DNA from 2 places in the Flavobacterium sp. TR2 genome. Region 1 is predicted to be linked to the other one. Evidence: riboswitches for the same ligand, from Rfam matches in the RefSeq annotation. Region 1 holds a riboswitch; the other holds the start of a gene.
The links. A riboswitch is a leader RNA that binds a small molecule or an ion and turns the genes downstream of it on or off. The one in region 1 is predicted to bind S-adenosylmethionine.

Region 1 (16,489 bases):
CCACGGTTGGCAGGTTATTATCGGACTGATTTTAGGAGGAGTCGTTTCAGCGCCATTAGCAGCTTATTTGGTAAACAAAATCAAAAGAAAACCAATGATGGTTGCGGTTGGAGTTCTAATTATAGTATTGAGTTTAAAAACATTATCTAAATTATTGTAAAAGATAATTTTAGAAAGGAGAGATTATGAGTGCGAGTATTGTACAAGAATTATTAGAAAAAACTAAAAATTTTTCGCTTGACGAAACCTTAGTTTTTTTAGCGAAAGAATTTCCGGGAAAAGTAATTTTTTCAACTTCTTTCGGTCAGGAAGATCAGGTAATTACTGATTTTATTGCAAAAAGTAACACTGATATAAAGGTGTTTACTTTAGATACCGGAAGATTATTTCAGGAAACGTATGATGTTTTTCATAAAACATTAAAAAAATACAAAAGACCAATCGAAGTTTATTTCCCAGAAGCTGCTTCAGTAGAAAAACTATTGCAGGAAAAAGGACCAAACAGCTTTTACGATTCGGTAGAAAACAGAAAAGAATGTTGTTTTATTCGAAAAGTGGTTCCATTGAGAAAAGCTTTGGCAGGAAATGCAGTTTGGATAACAGGTTTAAGAGCAGAGCAGTCAGAAAACAGAAACGATTTAAGTTTGTTTGAATACGACGGAAACTTTGAAATCATCAAATTCAATCCGCTATTAAAATGGACATTAGAAGAAGTTGAAGCATATCTTTCAGAAAACAATGTTCCTCAAAATGCTTTACACAAACAAGGTTTCGTAAGTATTGGATGTGCGCCTTGTACGAGAGCCATTTTCCCTGGAGAAGACATCAGAGCCGGAAGATGGTGGTGGGAATCAAGCCATAAAGAGTGCGGATTGCATAGTGCTAAGAAAGAGTAAAGATTTTATAGAAGCAAGAAGCTAGAGGCAAGACTTTCTAGAGAGAATATAGATTATAGAATAAAGAGTGGAGATTTTAAATCAGGAGAAAAACTTGAAACTTTAAACCTGACTCGAGAGCTTTAGCTCGAACAGGCGAAGCAAACAAAATTTTCACAACAAAAATATCAAACAAAAAAACAATGAGTTCAGTATTAAAAACAAACGCTTTAGAGAGTGAAGCGATATACATTTTCAGAGAAGTAATTTCACAGTTTGACAAACCGGTTTTACTTTTCTCAGGAGGAAAAGATTCTATTACATTGGTGCGTTTGGCGCAAAAAGCATTTTTCCCTGCTAAGATTCCGTTTCCTCTATTACACGTTGATACGGGGCACAATTTCCCTGAGACAATTGCTTTCAGAGATAAATTGGTAGAAGAATTAGGTTTAGAGCTAATCGTTCGTAATGTTCAGGATGCTATTGATGAAGGAAAAGTAGTTGAAGAAACTGGAAAATATTCAAGCCGTAACAGCTTGCAGACTACAACACTTTTGGATGCAATTGAAGAATTCAAATTTGATGCTTGTATTGGTGGTGCACGTCGTGATGAGGAAAAAGCGAGAGCAAAAGAACGTATTTTCTCGGTTCGTGACGATTTCGGACAATGGGACGAAAAAAATCAGAGACCGGAGTTGTTTGATATTTTGAATGGAAAAATTGAAAACGGTCAAAACGTTCGTGTTTTCCCAATTTCAAACTGGACAGAATTAGATGTTTGGAGTTATATCGAAAAAGAAAAAATCGAAATTCCTTCAATCTACTTCTCACATAAAAGAAAAGTTTTTTTGAGAGACGGTTTAATCTGGTCACATTCTCCTTTTGTGTATCAGGAAGAAGACGAACAAATCGAAGAAAGAATTGTTCGCTTCAGAACCGTTGGAGACATGAGCTGTACAGCAGCAGTTGAATCTTACGCAGCAACAATCGAAGAAGTTGTAGGTGAAATCAGATCATCAACCATTTCTGAAAGAGGAGCCAGAATCGATGATAAACGTTCTGAAGCTGCAATGGAAAAAAGAAAACAACAAGGATACTTTTAATAATTATGAGTTATGAGTTTTGAATTATGAGTGTAATTCCAAACGAAATTTAAAAGTTAGAATCAAGAAAACAAAAACATACAGATTATAAGTTTCGAGAGAATATGAAACCTGAAACTTTAAACCTGAAACAACATAAATTAGAATGGACGTTTTAAAAATAGCAACAGCAGGAAGTGTAGATGACGGGAAAAGTACTTTGATCGGAAGATTATTGTACGATACAAAATCATTGACTACAGATAAAATAGAAGCAATTGAAAAAAGCAGTAAGCAAAAAGGATATGATTACCTTGATTTTTCATTGGCTACTGACGGATTGGTGGCAGAAAGAGAGCAAGGAATCACGATTGACGTTGCGCATATTTATTTTTCGACTGCAAAGAAAAGTTACATTATTGCCGATACTCCGGGGCACGTAGAATATACAAGAAACATGGTTACAGGAGCTTCGACTTCTCAGGTTTCTATTATTTTGATTGATGCGAGAAAAGGTGTTATCGAGCAGACTTACCGTCACTTTTTCATCAATAATTTATTGAGAGTAAAAGAGGTAATTGTTGCCATCAACAAAATGGATCTGGTAGATTACTCAGAAGAAGTTTTCAATAAAATCAAAGCTGATTTTGAGGCTTTAAATGCAAAAAGCACTTACAAAGAGCAAAATGTAAGCTACATTCCGTTAAGCGCCATCAACGGCGGAAACGTGGTAGATAAATCTGAAAATATGCCTTGGTACGAGGGGCAAACAGTTTTGGAACATTTAGAAGGATTGCATTCTTCAGATGTTTTTGAATCAGGAAAAGCACGTTTCCCGGTTCAGACCGTTATTCGTCCAAAAACAGAAGAATACCATGATTTTAGAGGTTATGCAGGAAAATTATACGGAAACTCAATTAAAGTTGGAGATGCGGTAACAGTTCTTCCTTCTTTAACAGAATCAAAAGTTTCTAAGATTCACTTTTTCGACAAATCGTTTGATGAAGCTTCAGCAGGTTCTTCAATCACAATCGAATTAGAAAATGATATCAATGTAACGAGAGGCGATATGATTGTAAAATCTGACGAGCTTCCAAAAATTGAAAAAGATATCTCGACAACAGTTTGCTGGATGGACAGTAAAAAACTCGTTCCGGGAACAAAATATTTGGTACAGCACAATACAAACAGAGTTTTAGCAAAAGTAGAAAGCATTAAAAATACAATTGCTACAGATTACTCAGGTACGACAGAGGCTTCACAATTAGCCATCAACGAAATTGGAGAAGTAACGATCAAATTAAGCAAACCGTTATATTTTGATTCATACAACGAAAACAAATCAAACGGTGCTTTCATCTTAATCGATACAGCAACAAACACAACAGCAGGAGTAGGATTCATTAGGTAGCTTCGCTGCTTTAAGCTTTAAGCTTTAGGCTTTAAGCTTTTTGCAAGAATGTATAACAAGTTACGCAAGAAAGCCTACAGCTTATTGCCTAAAGCCTACAGCATCAAAAAAAACACAAAGTTAATAAAGCTTATAGCCTAAAGCTTAAAGCCTAAAGCGTAAAAAGAAATGGAAAGTTTTAGAACAGAAATAGAAAATCCGGTAGTTCAGAAGGAGATTATCGAATTAGAAAAAAAGATTCACTTATTCCGTGGAGGAAAAATTGATGATGAGCGTTTTCGCAGTCTTCGTTTGGCTCGCGGAATCTACGGTCAGCGTCAGGAAGGCGTTCAGATGATTCGTATCAAATTGCCTTATGGAAAAGTGACCAGCGAGCAGTTAAGAAGAATTACAGAAGTGTCTGATAAATATTCTACAGGCCGTCTGCATATTACGACACGTCAAGATATTCAGATTCACTACGTAAGTTTAGACAGAACTCCTGAGCTTTGGGCAGATTTGGCCAAAGACGATATTACGCTTCGTGAAGCTTGCGGAAATACAGTAAGAAACATTACAGGAAGTGAATTGGCAGGTGTAGATGTAAACGAGCCATTTGATGTTTCGCCTTATGCGCACGGACTTTTTCAATATTTGTTAAGAAACCCGATTTGTCAGGAAATGGGACGTAAATTTAAAATTTCGTTCTCCTCTTCAGACGAAGATACTGCCTTGAGCTATTTGCACGATTTAGGATTTATTCCGAAAATTAAAGACGGACAAAAAGGATTTAAAATCATGTTTGGAGGAGGTTTAGGATCTCAACCAGCACACGCTGAATTGCTTTCGGAGTTTGTTCCTGTAAACGAAATTATCCCAACTGCAGAAGGAATCATTCGTATTTTCGACAGACACGGAGAACGTGCAAAAAGAATGAAAGCACGTATGAAATTCTTAATCAAGGAAATGGGGAAAGATGTTTTCCTTGATTTGGTTGAAAAAGAGAAAAAAGCAATCGCTTTTGAAACCTATGAAATTGACACCACTGCTTTTGACGGTCCAATTCCAGAGCCAGTTTTAGAAGTTCCGCAAGTTGCAATCGAAGATGCGGAAGCATACGAAGCTTGGAAAAAATCGAATGTAATCAAGCAGAAGCAAGACGGTTATTATGCCATTGGAATCAAAGTTTTATTAGGAGATTTTTACACAGATAAAGCGAGATTATTAGCTGATTTAATTAAAAATTACGCTGCAAACGAATTACGTTTTTCATTGCGTCAAAATATTGTAATACGTCACGTAAAAGAAGAGAATCTTCCTTTCTTTTATCAAGAATTAGCCAAACTTGACTTTGTTCATTTAGGATATAATTCGGTTGGAGATATTACGGCATGTCCGGGTACTGATACTTGCAACTTGGGGATTGCAAGTAGTACCGGTATTGCAGAAGAATTAGAAAGAGTTTTAAGTGCAGAATATCCACAGTATTTAAACAACCGTGAAATTGAAATTAAGATTTCGGGCTGTATGAATGCGTGCGGACAGCATAATATGTCTGCAATCGGATTTCAAGGAATGTCTATCAACTCGGGAAAACTGGTAGCTCCTGCTTTACAAGTTTTATTGGGTGGAGGAAGATTAGGAAATGGAGAAGGACGTTTTGCCGATAAAGTAATCAAAATTCCAAGCCGTAGAGGACCAGATGCATTGCGTACGATCTTAAATGATTTTGACGCTAATGCGAATGGAGAAAAATTCCTGAATTATTATGATGCAAAAGGAGAGAAATACTTCTACGAAATCTTAAAGCCGCTATCTGATGTTACCAATTTAACAGAAGCCGATTTTGTGGATTGGGGCAATGCAGACAATTACGTAAAAGCAGTTGGAGTTGGAGAATGCGCCGGAGTAGTGATCGATTTAGTAGCAACCTTATTGTTTGAAGCTAAAGAGAAATTGATTTTGGCTCAAGAATCTTTCGACGAGAAAAAATGGTCAGATGCAATTTACCATGTTTATGCAGGATTTGTAAACGGTGCAAAAGCATTGCTATTGGCAGAAAACCAAAAAACAAACCACCACGCAGGAATCGTTGACTTGTTTGATACTGTTTTTATCGAAACCAATAAAATTGAATTAAACGCAACTTTTAAAGACTTGGTTTACCAAATCAATAAAAATGAACCGTCTGAAGCTTTCGCTAAAGATTACATTGCACAAGCGACTGTTTTCTTTGATAAAATTGAAACTTTCAGAGCACAAGAATTGGCAAATGCATAACATAAAACCCAAAATAACTTTAGTCGGTGCAGGTCCGGGCGATCCCGATTTACTGACGCTGAAAGCTGTAAAAGCATTGGCTGAAGCAAATGTGGTTTTATACGACGCCTTGGCTAACGAAGAAATTCTAGATTACGCACCAAAAAACGCCATCAAAATTTTTGTTGGAAAAAGAATTGGCAATCACGCTTATACGCAGGATCAAATCAATCAGCTGATTGTAGATAATGCTTTGACGTACGGAAACGTAGTTCGATTAAAGGGCGGGGATCCGTTTATTTTTGGAAGAGGTGGAGAAGAAGTAGATTTTGCCGAAAGTTTCGGAATCGAAACGATAGTAGTTCCAGGTATTTCATCAGTAGTTGCTGTTCCCGCAAGTCAAGGAATTTCGATTACAAAAAGAGGAATTTCAGAAAGTTTTTGGGCAATTACAGGAACAACTTCTGATAGAAAATTATCTTCAGATGTGGCTTTGGCAGCACAATCTTCTGCAACAGTGGTAATACTGATGGGAATGCACAAGTTGCCTCAAATAATCAATTTGTTTCAAAAAGAAGATAAAGGAAATTTGCCCGTAGCCATTATCCAAAACGGAACAACTGCAGACGAAAAAGTGGGTGTTGGAACTGTAGATTCGATTTTAGAAGTTGTAAAAGAAAAAGAATTGAGTTCGCCAGCCATTATTGTTTTAGGAGAAGTTGTCCGCGAAAGCAATAAACTGAAAGGATTTTACGAAGAATTTCTATCAAAAGAAGAAATTCGGTAGAATAATGTTCCGTTAGGAACATCTCATCGGTAGAAAATAAACGGTTTCAAAAAATGTTCCGTTAGGAACATCTGATTGACACCGATTTTGTAGCGTCAGGTTTTAACCCGAAGTTTGCATTATTAATTGTTCCGTTAGGAACAACATATTGGTAATATGGAACAAAACGAATTATATCCAATATTTCTAAAGCTTCACAATTTAAATGTCTTGATTGTAGGCGGAGGAAATGTAGGTCTGGAAAAGCTTTCATTCTTGCTAAAGTCAAGTCCGAATGCAAATGTTGAGGTAGTGGCAAAAGAATTTCATTTAGAAATAAAAGTTTTGGCCGAAAAACACCCTTCGATAACATTAACAAGATCGAAGTTCAAAAAGAAAATGCTCAAAAAACGTCACATGGTAATTGCCTGTACAGACGATTTGAAAGTAAATAAAAAGGTTTACGATTTAGCAAGAAAACGCTATCTGATTTGCAACATCGCCGATACGCCAGATTTATGCGATTATTATTTGGGCGGAATCGTAACGAAAGGAAATGTCAAAATCGCTATTTCTACAAACGGAAAATCGCCAACGACAGCCAAAAGGCTTCGAGAGTTTTTTGAAGACGTAATTCCAGAAGACATCAATCAAATGGTTGAGAATCTGAATGAATATCGAAAAACCTTAAAAGGTAATTTTGAAGATAAAGTAAAGAAGATGAATGAAATAACTGCTTCTTTGAAAAGTAAAGAATAACAAAAAGTTCCAGAGGAACGATAATATTGGTTTTAACCCGATGTAAAAAAATGAATGAGATTACCTCTTCATTAAAAAATAGAGAGTAAAAAAGTTTCGGAAAGAAATTAATGATAAAAATCATTGAAAGTACAAGGATTTATTCGTTTCTTTGCGTTATTAAGAATGATTATAAACAACAACATAATGATTAAAACAGATATACTTATAATTGGAGCAGGACCAACAGGTTTATTTGCCGTATTCGAGGCAGGATTGTTAAAATTAAAATGCCACATTTTAGATGCGCTTCCACAACCAGGAGGACAACTATCAGAGTTATATCCAAAAAAACCAATTTACGATATTCCTGGATTCCCAGAAGTATTAGCCGGAGATTTAGTTGACGGGTTAATGGAGCAAATCAAGCAATTTGAACCAGGATTTACTTTAGGAGAACGTGCTGAAACAGTTGAAAAGCAAGAAGACGGAACTTTTATTGTAACATCAAACAAAGGAACTAAATTTCACGCGCCGGTTATCGCAATCGCTGGAGGTTTAGGAAGTTTCGAGCCTCGTAAACCACTTATCGAAGATATCGAGTTTTATGAAGATAAAGGAGTAAAATACTTCATCAAAAATCCGGAGAAATTCAGAGATAAAAGAGTTGTAATTGCAGGAGGAGGAGATTCAGCATTAGACTGGTCAATTTTCTTAGCAAATGTAGCTTCAGAAGTAACTTTAATTCACCGTAGAAACGAATTTAGAGGAGCTTTAGACTCAGTAGAAAAAGTACAGGAACTAAAATCAGCGGGAAAAATCAAATTAATCACTCCAGCAGAAGTAGTTGGAATCAATGGAGCAGAGCACGTTGAGTCATTAGACATCGAAGAAAACGGAGCACACCGCAAAATCGAAACCGATTATTTTATTCCACTTTTTGGATTAACGCCAAAATTAGGTCCAATCGGCGATTGGGGACTAGAAATCGAGAAAAACGCCATTAAAGTAAATAATGCCTTAGATTACCAGACAAACATTCCTGGAATCTTTGCCATTGGAGACGTAAACACCTATCCAGGGAAATTAAAGTTGATTCTTTGCGGATTCCACGAAGCGACTTTAATGTGTCAGGCTGCTTATTCAATCATCAACCCAGGTAAAAAATACGTATTAAAATATACAACAGTATCAGGAGTAGACGGTTTCGACGGAACACGTAAAGAAGCACCAAAAGCGGTTGTGAAGGCGATAGTTTAAGTTGTTAAGGTTCTAAGGAACTGAGGCGCTAAGATTTTTATATACAAAGCTCAAACTTTTAGTTTGGGCTTTTTTATTAATCCCAGAGGAATGATATATTTATAGAAAAAGAAATAATTCCGTTTGTAAAAGCTCCAGCAGAGCGAAATATATGTCGCTCCGCTGGAGCTTTTGTGTTGCGCTTGTCGTTTTTCTATAAATATTATGCTCCTTCGGAGCTAAATCACGCAAAAGATAAAACCTTAGAGCCTCAGTCCCTTAGAACCTCAGAACCTTAGAAAAAAAACATTTGCAAATAGAATTGCCATTTCATACCTTTGCACTGTTCTTAAAATTATTGTCAGTTATCACGAAAGGCGGAGGGACAGACCCAATGAAACCTTAGCAACCCTTTACCATAAAGAAGGTGCTAAATTCTACTTTTTACTAATTTTCAAGTATTAAAGATAGATAACACAAATACATTACAAGTATTTCTCAAAACTTTTCCAGACAACATACAATATTTACTGAAACAGATTCTGTATCAGGAGCGAATCATTGGCGCATTTTTGCAGTCAATAGTTCCCGCTTTTCGTTGCAATCTTTTGCTTTTTAAAGAAAAAAGCAAAAGGATTTCCACTTCAATCGGGGCTAAGAGCCAGCAATAGTGCACTTTTGGAATTAATTTGAATCAAAACACGTATTCTAACAGGTTTTAATCCCGAGGCTTCGGGACTGTTAGGTATTTTAATAATAGAATAAAAAAAGCTTGGCGCCTTAGCGTCTTTGCGGCAAAAGAATATGGCAATAACAATTCAAGAAGCAATAAAAAAAAATATCCTAATCCTCGACGGAGCAATGGGAACAATGCTGCAACGCTATAATTTCTCAGAAGAAGATTTCAGAGGAGAGCGTTTCAAGGATTTCCCGCATCCGTTAAAAGGAAACAACGATTTACTATCCCTAACACAACCGCAAGCGATTCGTGCTGTGCACGCCGCATATTACGAAGCAGGTGCAGACATCGTAGAAACCAATACCTTTTCAGGAACAACAATTGGTATGGCCGATTATCATATGGAAGATTTGGTTTACGAGTTAAACTACGAATCGGCAAAAATCGCCAGAGAAGTTGCGGATGAATTCACAGCAAAAAATCCAGACAAACCACGTTTTGTAGCTGGTTCAATTGGACCAACGAACCGTACGGCAAGTATGTCGCCAGATGTAAACGATCCGGGTTACAGAGCCGTAACGTTTGACGATTTACGAATTGCTTACAAAGAACAGGTAGAAGCTCTTATGGACGGTGGTTGCGATTTGCTTTTAGTAGAAACAATTTTCGATACTTTAAATGCAAAAGCAGCGCTTTTTGCGATCGAAGAAGTTAAGGAAGAACGCAATCTGGATATTCCAATCATGGTTTCGGGAACGATTACCGATGCTTCAGGAAGAACACTTTCTGGACAGACCGTTGAAGCGTTTCTGATTTCAGTCTCGCATATTCCGTTGTTAAGTGTAGGATTCAATTGCGCTCTTGGTGCCGATTTGCTAAAACCATATTTAAAAACATTAGCACACAATACAAGCTTTAATGTTTCAGCACATCCAAATGCAGGATTACCAAATGCATTCGGACAATACGATGAAACACCAGAACAAACTCAGGCGTTAATCAAAGAATATTTAGAAGATAATTTAATCAACATAATTGGCGGTTGTTGCGGAACAACTCCAGATCATATTCGATTGATTGCTGAGGTTGCGAAGGATTATAAACCACGCGTGGCGCCGGTTTTTGAATAATATTCGCATTCCTGCAAGGTTTTCAAAACCTTGTAGGTGTGATTTATTGAGAGTTAAAAAAATAGAAACCTACAAGGTTTTGAAAACCTTGCAGGTTGAATTGAGAATAAAATGTTCCATAGGAACAATGATTGGTAGAAAATGACAGAAAAAAGAAGAGACCTTGTATTATCAGGATTAGAACCGTTGATTATTACGCCGGAAAGTGTTTTTGTGAATGTTGGTGAGCGTACAAACGTAACAGGTTCAAGAAAATTCCTGAGACTAATCAAGGAAGAGAAATACGACGAGGCACTTGATATTGCAAGACAGCAGGTAGAAGGTGGAGCACAAATCATCGATATTAATATGGATGAAGGAATGCTTGACGGAGTTACGGCAATGACTAAATTTTTGAATTTAATTGCTGCAGAACCAGACATTTCGAGAGTGCCAATTATGATTGACAGTTCGAAATGGGAAATCATCGAAGCAGGTCTAAAGGTAGTACAGGGAAAAAGTGTCGTAAACTCGATTTCGCTGAAAGAAGGAGAAGAAGCCTTTATTCATCACGCCAAATTAATCAAACGTTACGGAGCGGCAGCAATTGTTATGGCTTTTGACGAAGTGGGGCAGGCCGATAATTACGATCGTAGAGTTGAGATTTGTCAGCGTTCGTATGATATTTTGGTCAATAAAGTAGATTTTCCTCCTCAGGATATTATTTTCGATTTGAATATTTTTCCGGTTGCAACCGGAATGGAAGAGCATAGATTGAACGCTTTGGACTTCTTTAGAGGAACAAAATGGGTTCGCGAGAATCTTCCGCACGCGCACATCAGCGGTGGTGTGAGTAACGTTTCGTTCTCATTTAGAGGAAACGATGTGGTTCGTGAAGCGATGCACTCGGTATTCCTATACCACGCGATTAAAAACGGAATGACAATGGGAATCGTAAACCCAGAAATGTTGACGATTTACGATGATATTCCGAAAGATTTATTAGAACACGTTGAAGACGTAATTTTAGACAGACGCGACGATGCTACAGAACGACTTTTAGATTTTGCAGAAAATGTAAAAGGCGAAGCAAAAAGCGATGAAAAAGCTGTTCAGGAATGGCGTTTAGGATCGGTTCAGGATCGTATTACGCATTCATTGGTAAAAGGAATTGATGCTTTTATTGAAGAAGATGTTGAAGAAGCGCGTCTGGCCGCAACAAAACCAATCGAGGTTATCGAAATCAATTTGATGGCCGGAATGAATGTGGTTGGAGATTTATTCGGAAGCGGGAAAATGTTCCTGCCACAGGTAGTAAAATCGGCTCGTGTAATGAAAAAAGCGGTGGCTTATTTATTGCCGTTTATTGAAGAAAGCAAACAGGCGGGAGACAAACAAGGAAACGGAAAAATCCTGATGGCAACCGTAAAAGGTGATGTTCATGATATTGGAAAAAACATCGTTTCGGTAGTTTTGGCTTGTAATAATTATGAGATTGTTGACTTAGGAGTAATGGTTCCTCCTGAAAAAATTATTTCGGCTGCGATTGAACATGAAGTTGACATTATTGGATTAAGCGGACTGATCACACCTTCGCTTGACGAAATGGTGTATTTGGCCAAAGAATTAGACAAACAAGATATTAAAATTCCAATTATGATTGGTGGAGCAACCACTTCGCGTGCGCATACGGCCGTGAAAATTGCACCTCAATACAGAGAAACCGTAATTCACGTAAACGATGCTTCAAGAGCCGTTACCGTTGCAGGAAACCTGTTGGATCATAATAGAAAAATATACGCAGCAGATATTCGCGCAGAATACGATTCGTTCAGAGAAACGTTTTTAAACCGTTCAAGAGACAAAAACTTCTTGACGATTGAAGATGCCCGTAAAAACAAATTGCCGTTGGATTGGTCTGAATATACGCCAGTTAAACCAAAAGTAATTGGCGCGCAAACCATCGAAGTCGAATTGGATGTTTTGGTTCCGTATATCGACTGGACACCATTTTTCCAGACTTGGGAATTGTACGGAAAATATCCGGCAATTTTAACGGATGAGGTTGTGGGCGAGCAAGCGACATCTGTTTTTAACGATGCTCAGGCGATGCTGAAAGTGATTTTAGAAGAGAAAAAATTAAAAGCAAAAGGTATTTACGGAATTTTCCCTGCAAATCAGGTAAATGATGACGATATCGAATTGCGTGATGAAAACGGAAAAGTTTTGGAGAAATTCTTAACGCTTCGTCAGCAGTCGCAAAAAACAAAAGGCGCTCCAAATATTGCGTTAGCCGATTTTATTTTGCCAAAAGAAAGCGGAGTAGAAGATTATATGGGAGCTTTTTGCGTAACCACAGGTTTTGGTGTTGATGAATGGGCTGCTGAATACGAAAAGAATTTAGACGATTACAATTCGATTATGGTAAAAGCACTTGCGGATCGTTTTGCTGAGGCTTTCGCCGAATATCTTCACGAGCGAGTGCGTAAAGATTTCTGGGGTTACGACAGCGAAGAATCTTTAACCAACGAAGAATTGATCAAAGAAAATTATAAAGGAATCCGTCCTGCGCCAGGTTATCCGGCTTGTCCAGATCACTTAGAGAAACCAACGATTTGGAAACTTTTAGATGTTGAAAAGCAAATAGGAGTGAAATTGACAGAAAGTATGGCAATGTGGCCAGCTTCATCGGTTTCAGGATATTATTTCGGAAACCCAAAAAGCCGCTATTTCGGACTCGGAAAAATAAAAGAAGATCAGGTTACAGATTACGCTAAACGCCGAAATGTACCGCTTGATTACGCAATGAAATGGTTAAACCCTAATATAGCAGATTAAATATAGTCTAAAGGCAAAAGTCATAAAGTCTCAAAGAATGTGGCTTTCGACTTTCGACTTTCGACTTTCGACTTTCAGACTTTAAACTAAATTGTTGATTTACGTTTTTTGATTTCAGATTTTTTACACAGACTAAAACTCAAAATTCATAATTCATAACTCATAACTCAGAAATGAAAGTAACAGAACATATAGAAAACGCCAAAGGAAAAACATTATTCTCATTTGAAATTATTCCGCCTCAGAAGGGGAAAAGCATTCAGGAATTATACGATAATATCGATCCGTTGATGGAGTTTAATCCGCCGTTTATTGATGTGACGACCTCTCGCGAGGAGTACATTTACATTGACCGCGGTAACGGACTTTTGGATAAAAAATTGACTCGTATGCGTCCGGGAACGCTTGGAATTTGCGCTTCTATAAAACATAAATACAATGTTGATACGGTTCCGCATTTGCTTTGCGGCGGTTTTACCAAAGAAGAGACTGAGTATATGCTTGTTGACTGTCATTATTTAGGAATCAACAACGTAATGGCGCTTCGCGGAGACGCTATGAAAGATGAACAGTCTTTTACGCCAAAAGTTGGAGGAAATCATTACGCAATTGATTTGGTGAAACAAATTAATGATTTGAATTGCGGAAAATATCTGCATGAGGTAATGGATGCCGACAACAAAGCCGATTTCTGCATTGGAGTTGCTGGTTATCCAGAGAAACATTTAGAATCACCATCTTTACAATCTGATTTAAAAAGATTAAAAGAAAAGGTCGATGCGGGAGCAGATTACGTCGTGACACAAATGTTTTTTGACAATGCGAAATATTTTGCTTTCGTAGAAAAAGCAAGAGAAATGGGCATCACAATTCCGATTATTCCCGGAATCAAGCCAATTGCTGTTCAAAGGCATTTACAAGTTCTGCCGCAAATTTTCAGAATCGATTTGCCAGAAGATTTGATCGATGCCGTAGACAAATGCAAAAACAACGCTGAAATCAAACAAGTCGGAATCGAATGGGCGATTCAGCAGTCATTAGAATTGAAAGCTGCCGGAGTTCCGTTTTTACACTATTATTCAATGGGTAAATCTGAGAACATCCGACAGATTGCAAGCCAGGTTTTTTAATCGTTGGCGACATGAACTTTGTCAAAGTTTTAAACTTTGACAAAGTTGTTGAAGTCTAGTTTGTAATTTCTTAGAATGACAAAAAATATAATCTTCGAATTTGGATTTTGTTTAATTTAGATATTTAAATTTTCACAGCATGAAACCAGAAGAATTACAAGCCATAGCCTCTCAATTAAAACATCCATCGGGAGAAAAAGGAATCGAAATGGCCAATATGATGAACGAAACGAACATCAATATGACCAAACATTCGATTCAGAATCTGAATATTTCAAGCGAAAACAGAATTCTGGAACTAGGCCACGGAAACGCGGGCCATGTTGAATTTCTTTTTGAACAAGCTGAAAAATTAAAATACTACGGATTAGAAATGTCAGAACTGATGTTTCAGGAAGCGCGCCAGATCAATCGAAATTTTGTTTCTCAAAAACAGGCTTTCTTTTCGCTTTATGACGGAAACGCAGTTCCGTTTGAAGATGGATTATTCGATAAAATATTCACAGTAAATACCCTTTATTTTTGGCAGAAGCCCGAAGAATTGCTAGCAGAAATCTATAGGGTTTTAAAACCAGGCGGGAATTTCTGTCTGACGTTTGCCGAAGAAGATTTTATGAAAAAATTGCCTTTTACCCAATTCGAATTTGAATTGTACAGCACCGAAAAAGCGCAGAAATTAATCAGAAAATCAGATTTTAAAATCGTATATACCGAAACGCAGACCGAGAAAGTAAAAAGTAAAACTGGCGAATTGGTTGACAGAGCTTTTACCACCATAGTTCTGGAGAAATAGTTTTTTTGCCAAAGATTGTACGGATTAAATAATCCTTTTAAATTTTTTAATCTGTAGCAAAAAACAATTAATCCTTGCATTTTTTGAGTGCTTTCATTCTTTATTATTAACCAGACTGAATTATAATCTTCTACAATTATGGAAGTTAAGAAAATCAATTTTTTGCAGAGTTACAGCAGTATTTTATGGCTTCTTGGCGGTATTGTAGCAGGAAGTATTTTCGGATTGGTGTTTGGAGAAGAGGTTTTAATCATAAAACCGCTTGGAGATATATTTCTCAACCTACTTTTTACAGCCATTATTCCGCTTATCTTTTTTACGATCGGTTCTTCGATTGCCAATTTGGAGCGGACAGAAAAACTGGGAAAATTGTTTGTGATTATGTTGCTCGTTTTTCTCGCTACAATTTTAATTTCTGCAATTGTTATGATTTGTGCGGTTTATCTTTTTCCAATTCATGAAGATATTGCTATCGCCAAAGTCCCTTTTGAAGAAGTAGCGTCTGGATCGGCAGGAGACCAGATTGCAAAACTGCTTACAGCAAATGATTTCTTCGAATTGCTTTCTCGAAAAAGTATGCTAGCGCTAATAATTTTTTCTTTCTTAGTAGGCTTTGCAACTTTGCAATCTGGTGAAAAGGGAAAAGCTTTCAAAAGTTTTTTAGATTCAGGAAACGAGGTAATGAAACAGCTTTTGAACATCATCATGAAGTTTGCACCAATTGGTTTGGGAGCGTATTTTGCATATCAGGTTGGTGTTTTTGGACCGCAACTGCTAGGAGTTTATGCAAAACCTATGGCAGTTTATTATGCAGCTTGTGTTTTCTACTTTTTTGTGTTCTTTAGTTTGTATGCATTAGTCGCTGGCGGAAAAAGAGCTTTTAAAGTTTTTTGGAGCAACAATATAGAGCCGTCATTAACGGCAGTCGGGACCTGCAGCAGTATTGCAACCATTCCGGCCAACTTAGCGGCAGCAGAAAAAATGGGAATTCCAGCCCATGTGCGAAATTTAGTTATTCCGTTAGGCGCACCTCTGCACAAGGACGGTTCCAGTATGTCATCTATTTTAAAAATAACCTTTTTGTTTGCCATGTTCGGTAAAAATTTTTCAGATCCGATGACGATTCTTTTGGCACTCGGAATTACAGTTGTAGTTTCAATTGTTGAAGGAGGAATTCCGAATGGGGGATACATTGGCGAAATCTTAGCCATTACGGTTTATGGCTTCCCGATGGAGCAGGCACTTCCTGTCGCGATGATTTTAGGAACTTTAGTAGATCCGATAGCGACTTTATTAAATGCAAACGGAGACGTAATCAGTTCTATGATGGTTTCCCGATTTTCGGAGAAAACCAAATGGTAGCTTTTCTTTAAAACAAGCAATTTTTTTATAAATATAATCTTATATGCGCAATCTGCGCAACATAACCAATACAATAAACTTATGAATTCAATACTACAGCACGATTTAAACAATTTTGAGAACATCTTAGAAGAAACAAAACAGCAGGGAGTTGATTTTTTGAATGCGATTGAAAGCGTTCCAACGTCTAATACCTATTCTATTGATCCTAAAACGGTATTAAACGAGT
Region 2 (16,489 bases), 1.9 Mb from region 1:
CAGCAATATCAGCATACCGCTAAGCCCTTTTTCTTGAGTCCAAAAGCTATATAAGAAATGATCTTTTTTTACTATCATAATATAAATTCCAAATGTTAAATTTCAATCCTGAAGCCTAAGGAATTCTATACTCTTGCCTCTTACTTCTTTACTCTTACTTCTTTACTCTTACTTCTTTACTCTTACTTCTTTACTCTTACTTCTTTACTCTTACTTCTCACTCCATCACCCTCAAATCGGTATCGGCTCTACTTCTACCCTTCCTATTGGTCTGCGCCAAAGTTTGAAAAGCAGTATAATGAAAATGGGCAGGAAACTCACCGCCGACATTACGAGGTAAATATCTTTGTAAGCCAATAATATAGAAGCTTGCGAGGTCTGATTGGAAAGGCTTTTTTCTGCTTTTTTCTGTGCCTCGGTGTCTGACAATCCCATGGCTAAAAAATTTCTTTTCGAATTTTCGAGCTGATTTTCGGCTTGTTTATTAATCGGACTCAATTGCTGGCTCAGACCCGTTTTGTGCTGTACATTCATATTAGAAATAAAAGTTCCTAAAACAGCGCTTCCCAATAAAGAAGCAAAAACAGCCTGAGCAATAATTCCCGTCATCATGCGCGATGTGCTCAGAAGCGGAGGAATTCCCTCAGAAATATATAGGAGCGAAACAGGAAAAAGAAACCCCATTCCTAATCCTTTAAAAATTAAAGGCAGATAAAAATCAGAAGCATCGATTCCGGGATAGAACCTAAAAAAAAGTATCATGTGGTACATTCCGTAGCAAGCAAAACCAATCACCCAAATGGTGGCAAGATAAATGCGTTTGTATAAAAGATAAGTTGAAAGCGGAATTGAGATGCATAACCCTATGAGCAATGAAAGATGCGTGACAGCTCCAAGAACAGGATCAAATCCTAAAACATTGGTCATATAGCCTGTTACGACACTTCCAGTTCCGTTTATTACACCAATACAAAACATTAGAAATGCTCCTGGAATAACATTTTTAAATTTGTAGACATCAGGATTAATCAATGGTTCTGCCGTAAAACGAACATGAAGCAGATAGATGCCAATTGTGATCAATAAAAATGCTGAAGCGAGCGTCACTTTAGGATCGCTAAACCAGTTTCTGGTCTGTCCTTCGGCACATAAAAAAAGAATAATGGCAAAAAACAAAATCAGGATGATCCAGCCTCTCCAATCAAATTGAAATTTGGTTTTCAGAGGCGCAACATCGGCTCTATAAAAATACCAAGCCAGTAAAATGCAGATTAAAAAATTGACGTTCAGAAAATAAATTCCAAACGTCCAATTGTGAAAGCTTACAAAATGTGTCCCTAAATATTGATACAGATGCTGGCTCCCTTTTTGAATAAACTGAAAAATGCCATACATCAAAGCCATATTGAAAGCTGGATTATATTTGAGCAAAATAGGCACCATCGAAGCAAATATTCCGATAATGGAAACAATGGCCAATAGCGAACGGCACAAAACAAACCAAGCAATAGTTGGCGCAAACAATGAAGCCGTATTAAAAAGCAGCGATAAAAACGAAACTGATAAAATCATGGTGCGAACCTTAATCTGTTTTCCTAATTTTAACCCTAAAGGCAGAAAAGCCAGCATCGCAAAAATGGGAATGTAAACTGCATAACTAAAAGCCGTTGTCGAAGGTCCAAAATGCCCTAATATCTGCGAATTATCGTAAGTTGTGACATTGAGCCCATTAAAAAAAGGAATCGTCAGGATATACAATCCTGCCAGTGTAAAAACGCTCCTTTTTTTTCCTGCAAACATCTTTTATTTTTTTACTTCAACAGTTACATTCATTCCCGGTCTTACTTCCTGCAGCTCTTTTGCTGGAGTTTCAAATTCAATTTTAACTGGGATTCTCTGCGTTATTTTTACAAAATTTCCAGTCGAATTATCGGGTTCTACCATTGAAAATTTGGCTCCAGTGGCAGGAGAAAAACCGGCTACTTTTCCTTTAAATTCTTTTCCGTCCAAAGCGTCAATCGTAATGGTGACTTCCTGTCCTTGTTTTATTTTCTCTATCTGAGTTTCTTTAAAATTCGCCGAAACCCATAATTTTTCAGTCAGTACGATTGTCGCAATAGTCTGATTGGCATTGATCAATTCCCCAATAGATAAATTTCGCTCTCCCACAAAACCATCAGCAGGAGCCAATACAACGGTATATGACAGCTGTAATTTTGCCGCATCAAGATCTGCTTTCTTTCTTGCAACTGTAGCTGTGGCTGCTTCCAGATTAATCGAACTTTGTTTTGTGATTGAACTGCTTGCTTCCAGACTTTTTTGTCCTGCTTTGACATAAGCCTCTTCTGATTTTAATTTGGAAATAACCTGATCGTACTGATTTCGTGTCACGGCCGAATCGGCATACATATTCTTAAAACGCTGATAATCTTTTTGAGCTTTTTCTAAACTGGCCAAATCGCCCGCCAACTTCTCTTTTCCCGAGGCCTGATTGGAAACCGAAGTAGTTATATTTTGCTGCAGCGAATGCAGGTTTCCTTCGGCTATAGCCAGATCTGCTTCTGCCTGTTTGACTTTAATGATGTATTCTGAATCGTCTAAAACAACTAGAGTATCTCCTTTATGCACCAGCTGATTGGCTTCAAATTTTATTTCCTTAATATGCCCCGTAGCGCGCGCAGCAACATTATTGATATATGCTTCTACCTGAGCGTTATTGGTGGTTTCATAAGAACTGAAATCAAAGAATAAACTTAAAATCCACAATCCGCCTGCGATTAAAAAAGCAAAAGACAATACCGTGAGAATGCTGTTTCTCTTTTTTTCACTTTTCTGAACTGCTCCGTTTTGTGTATCTGCTTCGCTCATAACAAGAAATATTAAAGTTTGCCCATTGCATATTGAAGTGAGTAATATTGAATAATCAAATCTAGATTGGCATTTACTAAGGATATTCGGGAATTATTTAGCTGTAATTCGGCATCTACAATCTCACTAATTAAGGCAAAATCGTTATCATAACGGCTTTTTACAATTTTATAATTGCTCATTGACAGCTCTACATCTTTTTTGTAGGTTTTGATATTTTCTTTGCTTTCTGCATATCTGACGTATGCATTTTTGACTTCTGTAGAAATCTGGTCTTTGGTAACTTCCAGCGCTATATTACTCTTATCAATTTCCAGTTTGTCGCCGCTAATGCGATGTTTGAGATTATAAAGACTAGAAATATCCCAGTTTAAAGAAAGTCCCGCCGCCCAGTAATTAAGCAAATTGACATAGTTGGGCCATTGCGCAGGATATTCTGTATTTAAAATAAGATTTGCATTTACGTTAGGCTTAAATCCGCTTTTGGTCAAACTCAATGATGATTCTGAAAGCTTAATTTTTACAGCCGCCCGTTTTATTTCTTCTCTGTTCTGAAAAGCTTCTTCTAAACTTTCCTCCAAGTTCATATTTTCTGTCGGAATCATACTTTCTGCCACTTCGGGCTTCAGAATCGTATTGGTTGGAAAACCAATTAATATATCCAAATAATTGCTTATCAGCTCAATCGTGTTGGTGCTTCTAAAAACTGAAACCTTAAAATTAGACTGCTGCAATTCGGTTCTCAAAAGGTCGCTTGTGAGGTTTTGTCCGTTCTTTACACGCGATTTTAATTGGTTTATTCGAATATCGGTATTAATGATATTTTGTTTCGTAACCTCAATCTGACGGTATAATTTTTCGAGTGTGAAATATTGTTCTGTAATGGCATTCTTCACATCAGCTTCGGTCATTCTCACGGCAGATTTCTGCATCTGACTGATTAATTCCTGCTGATTGATTCTGTTATTAATCGCGTTTCCAGCGTAAATAGGCAGTGTTGAAATAATATTGGCAAATGCCTGATGGTTGTAATAATCTACCGTAATCTGGCTTTGATAAAATCCTTCATACAGCTTAGGATCTCCAATATAATTGTATCCGCCGTTTAGGCTTATTCTTGGCGCTTTTGCAATTTTAGCTTGACCGACATTTTCATTAGCAATGGCCAAATCGGCATTTGCCAGTTTTAGCTGCCTGTTGTTTTTAATGCCCAATAAAATAGCTTCGTCAAGTCTTATTTTTTTTGCAGATTTAAGACTGACGGTATCTTGCTGTGCAAAACCTAACTTGCAGCAGCACAATAGGAAAAGAATCAAAAGTTTTAAATTTAAAACTCTAAATTGCCAATAACACATCCGATTTTATTGATTTGATTTTTCATTTTTGGGAATTTGCAATCAATATTATTCAACAAAACTTTCGGTAAAAATTGAAATTTACCTTAAAAAAATCACGGCGTACATTCTGAAATTGGGATTTTGATATAATTATTTTGACATAAATTTAAACAATTATTATTCAACACTTTAGAAAACGAATACTCAAAATTGTTTCATTTTATAAATTGGAACAATTTTTAAGGCTTCAAGACTTATTTTAAAGGAAAAAAAATTGCAGTAATCAAACAAATCACTGCAATTTTAGAAAGAAATCAAAATGTAATTATCGGCGTATATATATTATTTTTCAGCTTTAACGGCATCCAATAAAACGGCCAATTGGATACAAGGCGAATTTGATCGGTTGCTCCAAGCATGGTTCGTTCCGCGTTGAATTACAATATCCCCAGCTTGAAGCAAGGTTTCTTCTTCGTCTACAATCAGGTAAATTTCACCCGAAATAATGATTATATAATCTAAAGTATCGGTCTGATGCATTAGCGGATGCGGTTTTCCTTCTAAGGCTATCACACCCAAATCTTTATCGGGCGGAATCTGAACGTAGCGAAAATAGCTTCCGTTTTTTGGAGTATTTGGAAAAGCATTATTTTCTATAACCTTTTCTTCAAATTTTGCTGGTGTCGAATCTGTCGACCAGATATCTGAAATAATTAATCCCGGAAAATGCTCCGATACATTCGAAACAATTTCATCCTGCTCTATAATCGATTTTCCGTTTCGCAAGCCTGTTACGATTCTCCTTGGTATTGTTCTCATTCTTTATGAATCTTCATGATTAGTTTTCTGCCATTCGTTTTATTTTCTCTTAGGAGTGCAAGTGCTGTATCAACCGTTTCTTTATTCAATTCTCCAATTACATTAATATTTGGCGGACTGATTATTTCGTTTTCTATCAAATGGCTTAATTCCGTCAATCCGTTTTTGTAGTAATCATATTGTATCTGTTTAAAAATTTCATTTATAAACCTAACAGGTTTTAAAAACCTGTTAGGTTTGCTACTAACTAATACTAATCTAACTTAAACCATTGCTTCACTTCTCTTTCAATATTATCTTTAATTTTCGGATTTTCAAATTCATTTGAAACCGAATTATACTCATAATCTTTTTTCCATTTTTTATAATTCAAAGCCACTTTTTCAATTGCGTCGCAGATATACAAAAGCTCTTCATTGGTTGTAATGGGATGAAGCGACAAACGAACCCAGCCGGGTTTATTGGTCTGATTTCGCTGCAATAATTCGTTTGTAATTTCTGCCGATTTCTTTTCGCTGATATTGAACAAATAATGCGCATAAGTGCTTGCACACGACCAGCCTCCGCGCACCTGAATTCCGAAACGGTCATTTAAAAGCCTAACGATCAGATTGTAATGAATGTCTTCAATTACAAACGATACACAGCCAATTCGTTCAGTGGTTAAATCTCCTAAAATCGATAAACCCTGTATTTTTTGAAGTCTCGAAAAGCAGAGATCAAGCAGTTCTTTTTCTCTTTCTTTAATTTTCTCTATTCCCATCTGCTCTTTCAATTCTAAAGCCAATGCGGTTCTAATAACCTGCAAAAATCCAGGAGTTCCGCCATCTTCTCTCACTTCTATACTATCGCTGTAGCAATATTTTCCCAACGGATTGGTCCATCTTACATTTCCTCCCCCTGGATTATCAGGAAAATCAGATTGGTATAATTTTTCATTAAAAACCAGAATCCCGCAGGTTCCGGGACCTCCTAAAAATTTATGGGGCGAAAAGAAAATTGCATCCAATTGTTCTTCTGGATCGCTAGGGTGCATATCAATTTTGACATAAGGTGCCGAAGCCGCAAAATCTACAAAACAAAGTCCTTTGTTTTGATGCATAATCTTGGCCAATTCGTGATATGGCGTAATAATACCCGTAACATTTGAGCAAGCCGTAAATGAACCGATTTTTAAGCTTCTGTCGGCATATTTTGCAATGGCATCACCAAGAGCTTTCGGATTGACTAAATTATTCTCATCAGGCTGAAGAATTACAACGTCGGCATTAATTTCGTACCACGGAACCTGATTGGAATGATGCTCCATGTGTGTGATAAAAACTACGGGCTTATCAGTTTCTGTTTCGTAATTTTTTCTCACGCCAATAATGCGCTGCAGTTTTGATAAGGCAGCTGTCATTCCGCTTCCCGTCGTTACCAAAACATCAGATTCATTGGCATTAACCGATTTTTTTATTATTTCTCTCGCATACTGATAGGCATAAGTAGATGTTTTTCCTGTCTGACTTGAAAGTGAATGCGTATTGGCAATCATAGGACCAATTTTATTGAGCATTATATCCTCGATCGGGGCGTATAGTCTTCCGCTGGCAACCCAGTCTGCATAAACTAGGTTCTGTTCTCCGTAAACCGATTCGAAAGTATGATCTATTCCTACTGTGTTTTCTCTAAATTTAGAGAAGTAACACTCAGGCTCTGTTGGTTTTGTTGTTGGCTCAATAGCATTCATATCCTTGTCATTTTAAAATTAACTAATAGTGCAATTATTTGTATTTCTTTTCAATCTTATCATTCATCAGGAAGACAGGATTGCCTATTTCTTTCTTAGATTTTATTTTCTAAAAGTCTTTTTAATGTAGCTTGCAATTCTTCTCCGTGCAGGTTCTTGGCAACAATTGTCCCTTTTGAATCCACTAAATAATTTCCCGGAATAGCTCTTACGCCATACAGCTTAGCTACTGCGCTGTTCCAAAAAAGCAAATCAGAAACGTGCGTCCATGTTAAATTATCATCCTGAATTCCTTTAATCCAATTTTCTTTCTTTTTGTCCAGAGAAATTGCCACGATATTGAATCCTTTATCATGAAATTCTTTATAAGCCGCTACAATATTCGGATTCTCTTTTCGGCACGGTCCGCACCACGAAGCCCAAAAATCGATTAAAGTGTAGCCTTTTAAATTGTCATATAGACGAACTGGCTTTCCGTTAGGATCATTGGCTGTAAAATCTGGGGCTTTTTTACCAACTGCCAATCCGTCTAAAACAATAGCCAGTTCTTTTAGCTCTTTCACGTAAGTGGTATTTTGAAGGCTCTTGTCTAGCAAAGCGATATTTTGCGTGATCTGTTCTGGAGATAATCTGTACGACCAGTTTCTGTACAATACATAAGCAGAAACAATAGATTTTGGATTTTCGGTTATAAATTTGCTGATTTCAACATCTTTGGCCTTTTTGTAGGTTTCAAACAAATCCTGAGAAGCAGAACCTTCAACCACAGATGCTGTATAATATTTCTTCGGACTCAGTTTTACTGTAATCGGTTCTTTTTCTAGAAAAACATACAATGGCGAGCTTTCTGTATTTACGCTTAATCCGTATAGATCTGGCATTTTTACTTTTGTTTTAAAACTAAAATTCCCGTCTTTTACTTTTGCCGAATCGATCGTGGTAAACATTTTATTGTGAAACTTCTGCAAGTAAACGTATTGTGCCACTGTATCTGCAACAGTACCTTTTAACTGCAAATTATTTTCTTGCGCCTGCGTTTGAGCAGCTCCAAGAAACAAGGCAAAAGCTAATAGTATTTTTTTCATTTTTATTTTGATTTTAAGATTAGACAAAAGAATTTCAGGCCAATGGAAAATGCCATCAGCAATTGTTGCTATTTTTTAAAAAGAAATGTGTGGGATAAGCTAGAGTTTTTGCCTTCAAAAAAAAGCAAAACTGTTTTCTTCAAAAATTGAATTCAAAAACTCATAACCGGCATATAAAATTGATTCTGCTTTCATTTAAAAAAAATAAAGATTTAACATTTATGATCTTAAACAGATTTACGGATGAAATCTTCTTATCTGCCCGCATTCAGCGGAAGGATTTAGCACCTTATTCGGCAACAGGTTGCTAAGACTTCATTGGGCCTATTCCCTCAGTCTTTCTGGATAAGTATCATGATATAACTTTTCTGCGATACAAATATATAGTAATTCTACCGAATTAGTAAAGTTTAAATTGATTTTTTTTCAAATTTATTAAAAAGCGGTTTTTAAAAAGACCCAAAACACTAATAATCAAAATTTTAAAAACAAAATAAGAGTTTTTAAAACGCTTTATCAATAGAAGAAATTCATACATTTTAAGCCTTCCGCTCAAAATATGTTTTTATGTTTTAAAGAAAAATGTGCAGGTATTTATTTTCCAGATCTGAAATCGGCTCTTTTAATCCGTTATCAAGATTTAAGGCAATCGAGCGCAGCACTTGTTTTAAGTCATTAAAATTATTTGGTTTTACAAAATAGCACACAGCTCCAAGGTTAGCAGCAGCATCCATATCATTTTTATAAGAGGAAGTAGAAATCATGATTACCGGAATCTCTTTATAGCGATCATCCAATTTTAATTGCTTTAAACATTCCCAGCCATTCATAATGGGCATATTTAAATCTAGAAAGACAACCTCAGGAATTTTGTCTTGACTCTGCAGTATTTTTAATGCTTCATCGCCATTTTCTGCACAATGGCAAACAATACTTTCATCTATATCTGCCCATGCTTCGCAAAACATTTCTGCGTCATCTTTATCATCATCGGCTAATAAAATTATTTTTTGGCTCATAATTTAGATATCTTTTTCTTTTTGTTCAATTGGCAGCGTAATGCTAAAAACAGCCCCTTCATTAGAAACTCCAGTTGCCGTAATACTTCCACCGTGCCTTTCGGTTATTTTTTTACAAAGAGACAGTCCTAAACCTGTTCCTTCATAGCGGTCTTTAGAATTTAGACGGGTAAAAGTTTCAAAAATGCGTCCGGTATGATCAAGATCAAATCCAATTCCGTTATCTTCAACAGTAATTACGGCTGTTCGTTTACCGTCTTCGTTTTGCTCTTGTGCTTTAATGGTAATTAGCGGAGGCACATTTTCTTTAGCAAATTTTATAGAATTATTTATCAGGTTATAAAACAGCTGATACAGCAATACAGAAGCTCCTTCTAGAATTGGAAGCTCCTCATAGTAAATTTTACCGCCTGTATTTTGAAGCGCTATTTCAAGATCGGTTTCAATATTCTTAATGACTTCATTTAAATCGACCATTGTCGTTTTTTGCAAATCGGCATTGATTTTAGAATAAGCAAGCACACCGTCAATCATAGTAAACATACGGTCTGCCGCGACATGAATTCTTTCAATATATCTCGTTGACGACTCGTCAAGATGTCCTTCCAAATGGTCCTCCAGACGGCTTACAAATGTTTTTATTTTTCTCACGGGTTCTTTCAAATCGTGCGAAGCAACATGGGCAAACTGCTGTAAGTCATCGTTAGAACGCTGCAGCTCTTTGGTTCGGTCTGCCACCAGAATCTCCAGTTTTTCGGTCGTAGATTTTTGCTCATGTATATCGGTGCAGGTGCCAAACCAATTGGTAATGATGCCTTCTTTATCTCTAATAGGAAGCGCCTTGCTCAAAAACCAGCGGTATTCTCCTGTATTTCCATTTTTTAAACGAAATTCAATCTGATACGAAGAGCCTGCATGAACACTTTGGTACCACGTTTTTAGAACCCGAGAAACATCATCTGGGTGAAGTGTCGGAACCCAGCTGGAATCGCCAAATTCGTGTTCGTTAAAACCTGTATATTCATACCAACGTCTATTATAATAATCTATGAATCCGTCTGGATGTGCTGTCCAGATAATTTGCGGAACCAGATCTGCAAGCTGTCTGAATTTTTCTTCGCTTTCTGCAATTACATTTTGAAGTTCTTTTTGCGAAGTAATATCACTTGCGGCACCAAACCATTCTACAATCTTTTGCTTCTCATCTAATATTGGAACCACTCTTGAAAAGACCCATTTGACAGAATCATCGGCATTTATGATTCGGTGCTCCATTTCAAAAATGCTTTTTTCTACTATCGATTTTGAAATAAGATGAACCGCCTGCTTTAAATCGCTGGGATGGACAAATTTATCCAGCCAATTGATTCCGTGTCCTCCAGTGCTAGAAAGCCGTTCGCCTTCGAGATCATGCATAATCATCCAGTCGGCATCCATGCGGTAAACGAGATCGGATGACGCGTTGACTAAAGCTCGAAAACGGCTTTCACTTTCTTCCATTTTTTGGCGCGCTTCTACTTGCTGCGTCACTTCGACTGCAACCTGAATCATTCCTGTTATTTCTCCGTCTTCAATTAATGGACGATAGGCCAAATTGTAATAGTAGTTTTTTACTTCTCCTGTGCGATTATGCGGTACGAGAACTTCGCTTTGGTCAAAAGGAATTCCTTCATTGTACACTTTAAGAACCTGTTCCCACACATACTGCCCTTCAAGTTCTGGCAGTACGTCTATCAATCGCATACCGATAATTTCTTCTCCGCGGCCAATCATTTGCAGCATATGCTTGTTGATTTGCTCAATGACTAGATCATCGCCCCTAAGCACTAAGGTTGGAGCGGGCGTCTGATGGATCATTTTACGAAAACGATTCTCGCTTTGCTGAAGTTTTCCTTCGGCTTGCTTGCTTTCTGTAATATCTCTCGTAGTTCCAACTACAAGCTCTACTTCTCCTCTTTCATTAAAAACTGGAACAAAAATATAGTCGTAAATTCTTCTTCCCAGTTCTGCGTGCGGGAAAGAAACTGTTCCTCGAATGGGCTTTTTTTCGGCAACAACAGCATCTATTTCCGCTTCGTGCATTTCGGCGTGCCAGTCTTCATAGCCATTTTCTCTTAATCCGCGTCCTATGGCATCCTCTGCCGATTTTCCCCACATTGTCAGTAGGGCTTTGTTTGCGTAAGTGAATTTATAATCGAGATCAAATGCATACACCAAATCGGGGGTGCTGTTTATTATGGAATCGTAAAGTCTTTTTTGCTTTTCGGTCTCAATCAATGCTTCGTTCAAAGCTGTTTCTGCTTGCTTTTTTTCGGTGATATCCTCCATTGTGATCACCAACAGCTGGCCTTGATTCACGGCAGTAAATCTAAAACAATGCTTCTCGGATTCATGGCGGTACCAATGCTCAAAATTAGCTGGAATACCGGTTTCTAAAGTTTCAATAAACTTTTCGAGAATGTTTGTTTCTTTTACATTAGAAAAGATTTCACTGTATCTTTTTCCATTATAATCTGAATTGCCGATCCAGTTTATTAAGTAGTTATTAAACAGCAATATCAAAAAATCTTCTGCTTTGCCTTCCTTATTGTACAAAGGCTGTAAAACCGCTATACCGTTTGGCGCAGAATTAAAAATGGTCTGAAAAAGTTCTAAATTGTGTATCAGCTCCATTATGATATTTAATAAGAGTATTTTCTTGTGCCGTTTAACATATAATTTTGTTAAATTCTTTCTCAAATATAAATAAAAACACTATTATGTTAAACATTATTCAAAACGATTTCATCCGAAATTCACTATCCCGACCAATCTTATATTAATTCTCTTACTTAAATTTAAGAATCAGCTTTTTAATTCAAATAAATAATAGTGGTATCGCTCTAATATGCAAAAAGAGCGGAAAACTTTCCGCTCGTTTACAATTAATCTGTTTTTGTTTCTTCGTTCCCAAAAGTGCTAATATCCATAGTCGAATGATTTTTATGTCTCAGCTCTTCATAATCTTTGTCATCGCCCCAATCTCCCGTATTGGGTTTAGAGATTGGATTTTCGTTTATATGCTGGTCTATATTTTCATCATTGGGAAAATACATATGGTATCCTAAAATTGGATCCCAATTTGATTCCTGAGTGCGATCGATGCCATCTTGGAATAAATCGTCTTGTTCGTTTTTTGTATCCATCTTTCTATTATTTTACACCCTCAAAAATTGAAAGCCTGATTATTGCCCCATTTCATAAAAAGGTAAAATTCAACAAATTAAACAGAACATCTGTTATATCATTTTAAAAAAAGTTTATATGATTTTATAATCTTAAAAAATATTAACTGCTGATTTAACTATATTTTTTGGTTAAGCTGAAAAACAAAACAGCCTGCAAACACAAGGCTTACAGGCTGTTTCTAACAATCTAAAGTTCTGAAAAAAATTCTCTTAAAAAGTTACCAGTTTAACTCCCAAAGTAAACCAGCGAGATGGCAGCGGCACTGCCCCTACTTCATAATAAGTTGCATTAAAAATGTTTTGCCCGTCTAAGAAAATGGTAAACTTATTAATTGCCTGACTTACTCTAAAGTCGTTTACCCAATAAGATGGTCCTGTAATTCTTTCGTTAAAACGAGTTGCAAACATTACAGATAAGTTTTTAAACTGATAATCTATTGTATTGGTAATTTGATGCTTCAATGAAGAAATTGCATATTTTGAGTACGTTTCTGTACGATCTGTCTTGAACTCTGAATCTAAATAAGTGTAGGCTAAAAGAATGCTCAATCTAGAATCTTTAGAGAAATCAAATCTGTAAGTTCCGCGTAAATTGATTCCGTTTGTATTCAAATCTCCTTTATTCTGGCTTTGCCAAGGCACATTTGTAGCATTACGCATCCAGTCGATATAATTGTCTATTTTTCTGTAGAAATAATTGGCATTTAAGCTCAAAGCTTTTTTGTTGAATTTAAACCCAACTTCGCTCTGAAAAGCATTTTCAGATTCTAAATCTGGATTTCCTATATTTCCTGTCTGTTTCAAATACAAATCTGTAAAAGACGGAATTCTTTGGCTGGTTCCCACATTTCCTATAATTTTAAATGCATCAGTAATGGCATAACTTGCATCAATTCCCGGATAAATCTGCCATTTATAATCTGAGTTGTAGTTTAAATATGTCCCGATATTGACATCCAATTTTTCAGTAAAACTTCTTCTATATTCTGCATAAAGTCCAACATTTTCGCGATCGTGATCTCCAATGTTTGTCGAATGAATGTTTTCGTTTCTAAACTCGGCTCCAAAACCAATTTCTCCTTTTGACAATTTAACTGTAGAGTTCAATTCTCCTGCAATCGAGTTGGTGTAATGCTGGCTTCTTCCAACAGCTAGATTTGAATTTCCTAAATAACGATAATCGTCATAATTGTATCGGTAGGTAATTCTCGGCATAATTTTCCAGCTATCAGTAATTTGATGATTGGACTGAATATTGGCAAATGTAGTCTGAACAATTTCTGTAGAATTTTTGTCTCCAGGCGCAGCGTAAAATCCGTTTGCGCCAAATCCGTTTTTGATATAACCAGCAGAACCTAAGATTTCATTTTTATCATTGATCTGCACATTTCCCTGATAGAAAATTTTATTGTTTTCGAATGCTGTATTGTAACGGTAACCGTTGCTTTTATCGTGCGAAGCAAAAAGCAAGTGCTGCTGTTTTTCTTTGCCTAAAACTGCTCCAGCCTGTACTCCTGTTCCGTAGAAAGTATCTCCTGTATCCTGAGTATCTTTTTCGAAATTAGATCCCGCATACGTGCTCACTAGAAATCCAGAATCGGTTGGTTTTTTCGTGATAATATTGATTGCTCCAGTTAAACTATTGATTCCGTAAATTCTTGCTGCCGGACCACGAACCACTTCAATTCTTTCGATTGCTTCAACCGGAAGAGGCAGGTTTAGCATATTATGAGCCGTTTGCGAATCAATTACTTTTGCTCCATTTAATAAAACAACCGTCTGCTCAAAACTTCCTCCATCAACGCTTATGTCTGCTTGAGTTCCAAATGGACCTCTTTGTCTAATGTCTACTCCGTTGGCATATTGCAGTACTTCCTGTAATGTTCTTCCTGGCAATTTTTTAATTGTCTCACTCGAAATTACATATACATTTCGGTTTTGTTTAGAAATAGGCGTGTTAAAACGGCCTTCGTTAATAATCACTTCATCCATTTGGTTAATGGAGTCTTTTTTTGTCTGCGCGTAAAAATTGGTACAAATTACTGTAAAAACAGCAAAATAGATTTTTTTCATTTTGGTTTACTTATTTTTTTGGCAAAAGTAGTTGCTTACCGTACCAATAAAGCATACCAGTTTTATAATTATAACTAGTCCGGATGAATTTCTGTTCTATTTTGCCTAAATCTAAGCAATACTGAAAGATATTACTTATAAATCAAATATTTAACTATCCTTTTTTGAGTTATTTTTTATTAGCCACGACCCGAGCGATAGCGAACTGACGAAGCAATTCACGAATTATTTCAAATCATTGAAGTAATTCATCGCGCCTTTTTAATACACAGATTGTAAAAGAAAAATTCGTGAATTCGTGGCTAATAAACGCCTTGCATTTGCTCCATTTTCCCACAATAATTCATGATTCAAGCGACAACGAACAGGTAAAGCAATTCGTGGCTAACAAAAAAATCACTTATTGATTTGTCTCCAGATTTTGGCGCTAAAATCGTCTTTGTACATTAATCTGTTTGTTCGAGTTGGATTTACACGATTGGTCAGAATGATTAAAAATCGATTTGTTTTTCTGTTCATAAAGAAAAAAGTTCCAGTAAAACCTGTGTGCCCAAAATCGTCTTTTGTAAAAAACTCGTCTGGTTTTCTTTTGTCAAAGCCCAAACCGCGATAGATGCCCTCTTTTGCAAGCGGTGAATCTGTAAACTCTTTTACAACATTTGCTTTTAGAATTTGTTTTCCTTTATAATTTCCATTGTTCATTAACATTTTGCAGATTACGGCAATCGATTCTGCGTTGGCAAACAAACCTGCATTTCCTGAAACACCTCCAAAAATAGCCGCCGCTTCATCGTGCACATAACCTTTTACAGTATCTTTTCTGAAAAAATGATCCACTTCAGTTGGCATTACATTTTCTGCCGAAGTCCATTTTAACGGATTATATCCAATTTTTGAAATGCCTAGTTCTGTATATATTTCATTTGTAAACTGATCGAGTTTTTTTCCTGTTTTGGTTTCAATCATCTGTTTCACCAAAAGCAGGTTCAAATCGCTATACAAATATTTTCCTCTCGGATTTGTATTCGCTTTCGCAATCCTTTCATAAACCGAAGGATAAAATTCTGGATTGAGCCACATATTTTTATAAATCTGAATCCAATTTTCCTTTGGTTCAAAAACCAGATATTTAGAATCGTAAATAATGTTTTTATTCACAAACATATTATCAAACTGCTCAGGATATTGCTCCGATTTTTGATTGCTCAACAGAGGCGAGTTGTCTGGCGTAGAAAGCAGTGCCTGATAAAAAGTAATGCTTGGCGTTAATCCAGAAGTATGCGTTAAGAGCTCTAAAAGCGTTAAATTGGCAATAGCTGTATTTTTATACATTGGAACAATCTGGCCAACTTGGTCTGTGAGTTTCAGTTTGTTATTCCCAACCAAACGCATGGTAACTAGTGTTGCTCCTAAAACTTTAGACATCGAAGCCAAATCAAAAACATCTTCCGTTTTTACCGATTGCTTTTTGGTATAATCATGATAACCGTAGTTTTTGGAAATCAAGTTAAAATCTCCTGTGCCGACAATAATTTGCGCTCCCGGAAAAAAGCCGTTTTTAAGCGCATTCTGCATCATCGAATCAATGTAGGCTTCATTTTCTTTATTGTTGCCGTCACTATTTATTTTTTTAGGCGAATGAAAACTCATTCCCAAAAAAACAAAAGAAATAATGGTGATGCTAAATATTATCTTTTTCATGATTTACGGATTAATTTTTAAGTCCTGTCCCGCCATCAAAGGCTCGTTATTAGTTCCTGTAATTTGTATTCTAACTGCTTTTACAGGCTGTTTCGGAAAAATTGATGCGTTCCCGTAATCAAAATTATCGCCTTTTATAAAATCGGTTCCATCGTATGAAAACTCAACATAACCATTGTTTATTATAAATCTCGGGTGATGCGGAATTCCAGTTAAAACATCAATTTTAGAGGATGTTATAGGATTGGTAAAAGTGTACAAAATCCAGTCTCCGTCTTTACACGCCACATCGGTGCGCAGATACGATTCTTCGTTATAATCCTGCAGGTTCGAAATTGGGAACTTTGGATTTTCTGCCATCGAAGAAGTCACTTTTACTTCTGGTTCCTGATATGGCGAACAGTTGAATTTTACATTTGCCGCAGACTTTTTCTCTTCTTTATTTTCTACCGTAAAATCTAATCTGTATGTATTTTTCGGGTTGTAATTATCAATCAAAAATCGCAGGCGAGGCTTTGTTTTTAAAGCTTTTTCGTCTGCATAAGTCTGAATTAATTTATCATTTTCAAAAAGCGAGACATTTTTAATTGTTCCATTTGCTCCATCATCTGACGGATTAAATGCCAGA

Region 2: it holds a riboswitch for S-adenosylmethionine, as region 1 does, so the genes downstream of both, N4T20_RS20265 (TlpA disulfide reductase family protein) here and N4T20_RS07240 (homocysteine S-methyltransferase family protein) in region 1, are expected to answer to the same signal.

Annotation. Positions count from the first base shown of each region.
Region 1 covers NZ_CP104307.1:1,569,332-1,585,820, forward strand. Annotated here, with positions in the region: gene N4T20_RS07200 (sulfite exporter TauE/SafE family protein) at 1-160, shown strand, start outside; gene N4T20_RS07205 (phosphoadenylyl-sulfate reductase) at 186-896, shown strand; gene cysD (sulfate adenylyltransferase subunit CysD) at 1,079-1,978, shown strand; gene N4T20_RS07215 (sulfate adenylyltransferase subunit 1) at 2,124-3,368, shown strand; gene N4T20_RS07220 (HEPN domain-containing protein) at 3,537-5,627, shown strand; gene cobA (uroporphyrinogen-III C-methyltransferase) at 5,620-6,393, shown strand; gene N4T20_RS07230 (bifunctional precorrin-2 dehydrogenase/sirohydrochlorin ferrochelatase) at 6,550-7,131, shown strand; gene N4T20_RS07235 (NAD(P)/FAD-dependent oxidoreductase) at 7,318-8,370, shown strand; SAM riboswitch class I at 8,712-8,827, shown strand; gene N4T20_RS07240 (homocysteine S-methyltransferase family protein) at 9,154-10,158, shown strand; gene metH (methionine synthase) at 10,300-12,975, shown strand; gene metF (methylenetetrahydrofolate reductase [NAD(P)H]) at 13,149-14,105, shown strand; gene N4T20_RS07255 (class I SAM-dependent methyltransferase) at 14,245-14,898, shown strand; gene N4T20_RS07260 (dicarboxylate/amino acid:cation symporter) at 15,037-16,260, shown strand; gene N4T20_RS07265 (pyridoxal phosphate-dependent decarboxylase family protein) at 16,342-16,489, shown strand, end outside.
Region 2 covers NZ_CP104307.1:4,746,706-4,763,194, forward strand. Annotated here, with positions in the region: gene N4T20_RS20230 (ion channel) at 1-78, opposite strand, end outside; gene N4T20_RS20235 (MFS transporter) at 232-1,800, opposite strand; gene N4T20_RS20240 (HlyD family secretion protein) at 1,804-2,868, opposite strand; gene N4T20_RS20245 (TolC family protein) at 2,880-4,184, opposite strand; gene N4T20_RS20250 (cupin domain-containing protein) at 4,548-5,024, opposite strand; gene N4T20_RS20255 (hypothetical protein) at 5,021-5,182, opposite strand; gene N4T20_RS20260 (aminotransferase class V-fold PLP-dependent enzyme) at 5,278-6,756, opposite strand; gene N4T20_RS20265 (TlpA disulfide reductase family protein) at 6,852-7,841, opposite strand; SAM riboswitch class I at 8,093-8,193, opposite strand; gene N4T20_RS20270 (response regulator) at 8,414-8,860, opposite strand; gene N4T20_RS20275 (PAS domain S-box protein) at 8,864-11,533, opposite strand; gene N4T20_RS20280 (hypothetical protein) at 11,785-12,045, opposite strand; gene N4T20_RS20285 (TonB-dependent siderophore receptor) at 12,298-14,160, opposite strand; gene N4T20_RS20290 (serine hydrolase domain-containing protein) at 14,557-15,861, opposite strand; gene N4T20_RS20295 (beta-N-acetylhexosaminidase) at 15,865-16,489, opposite strand, start outside.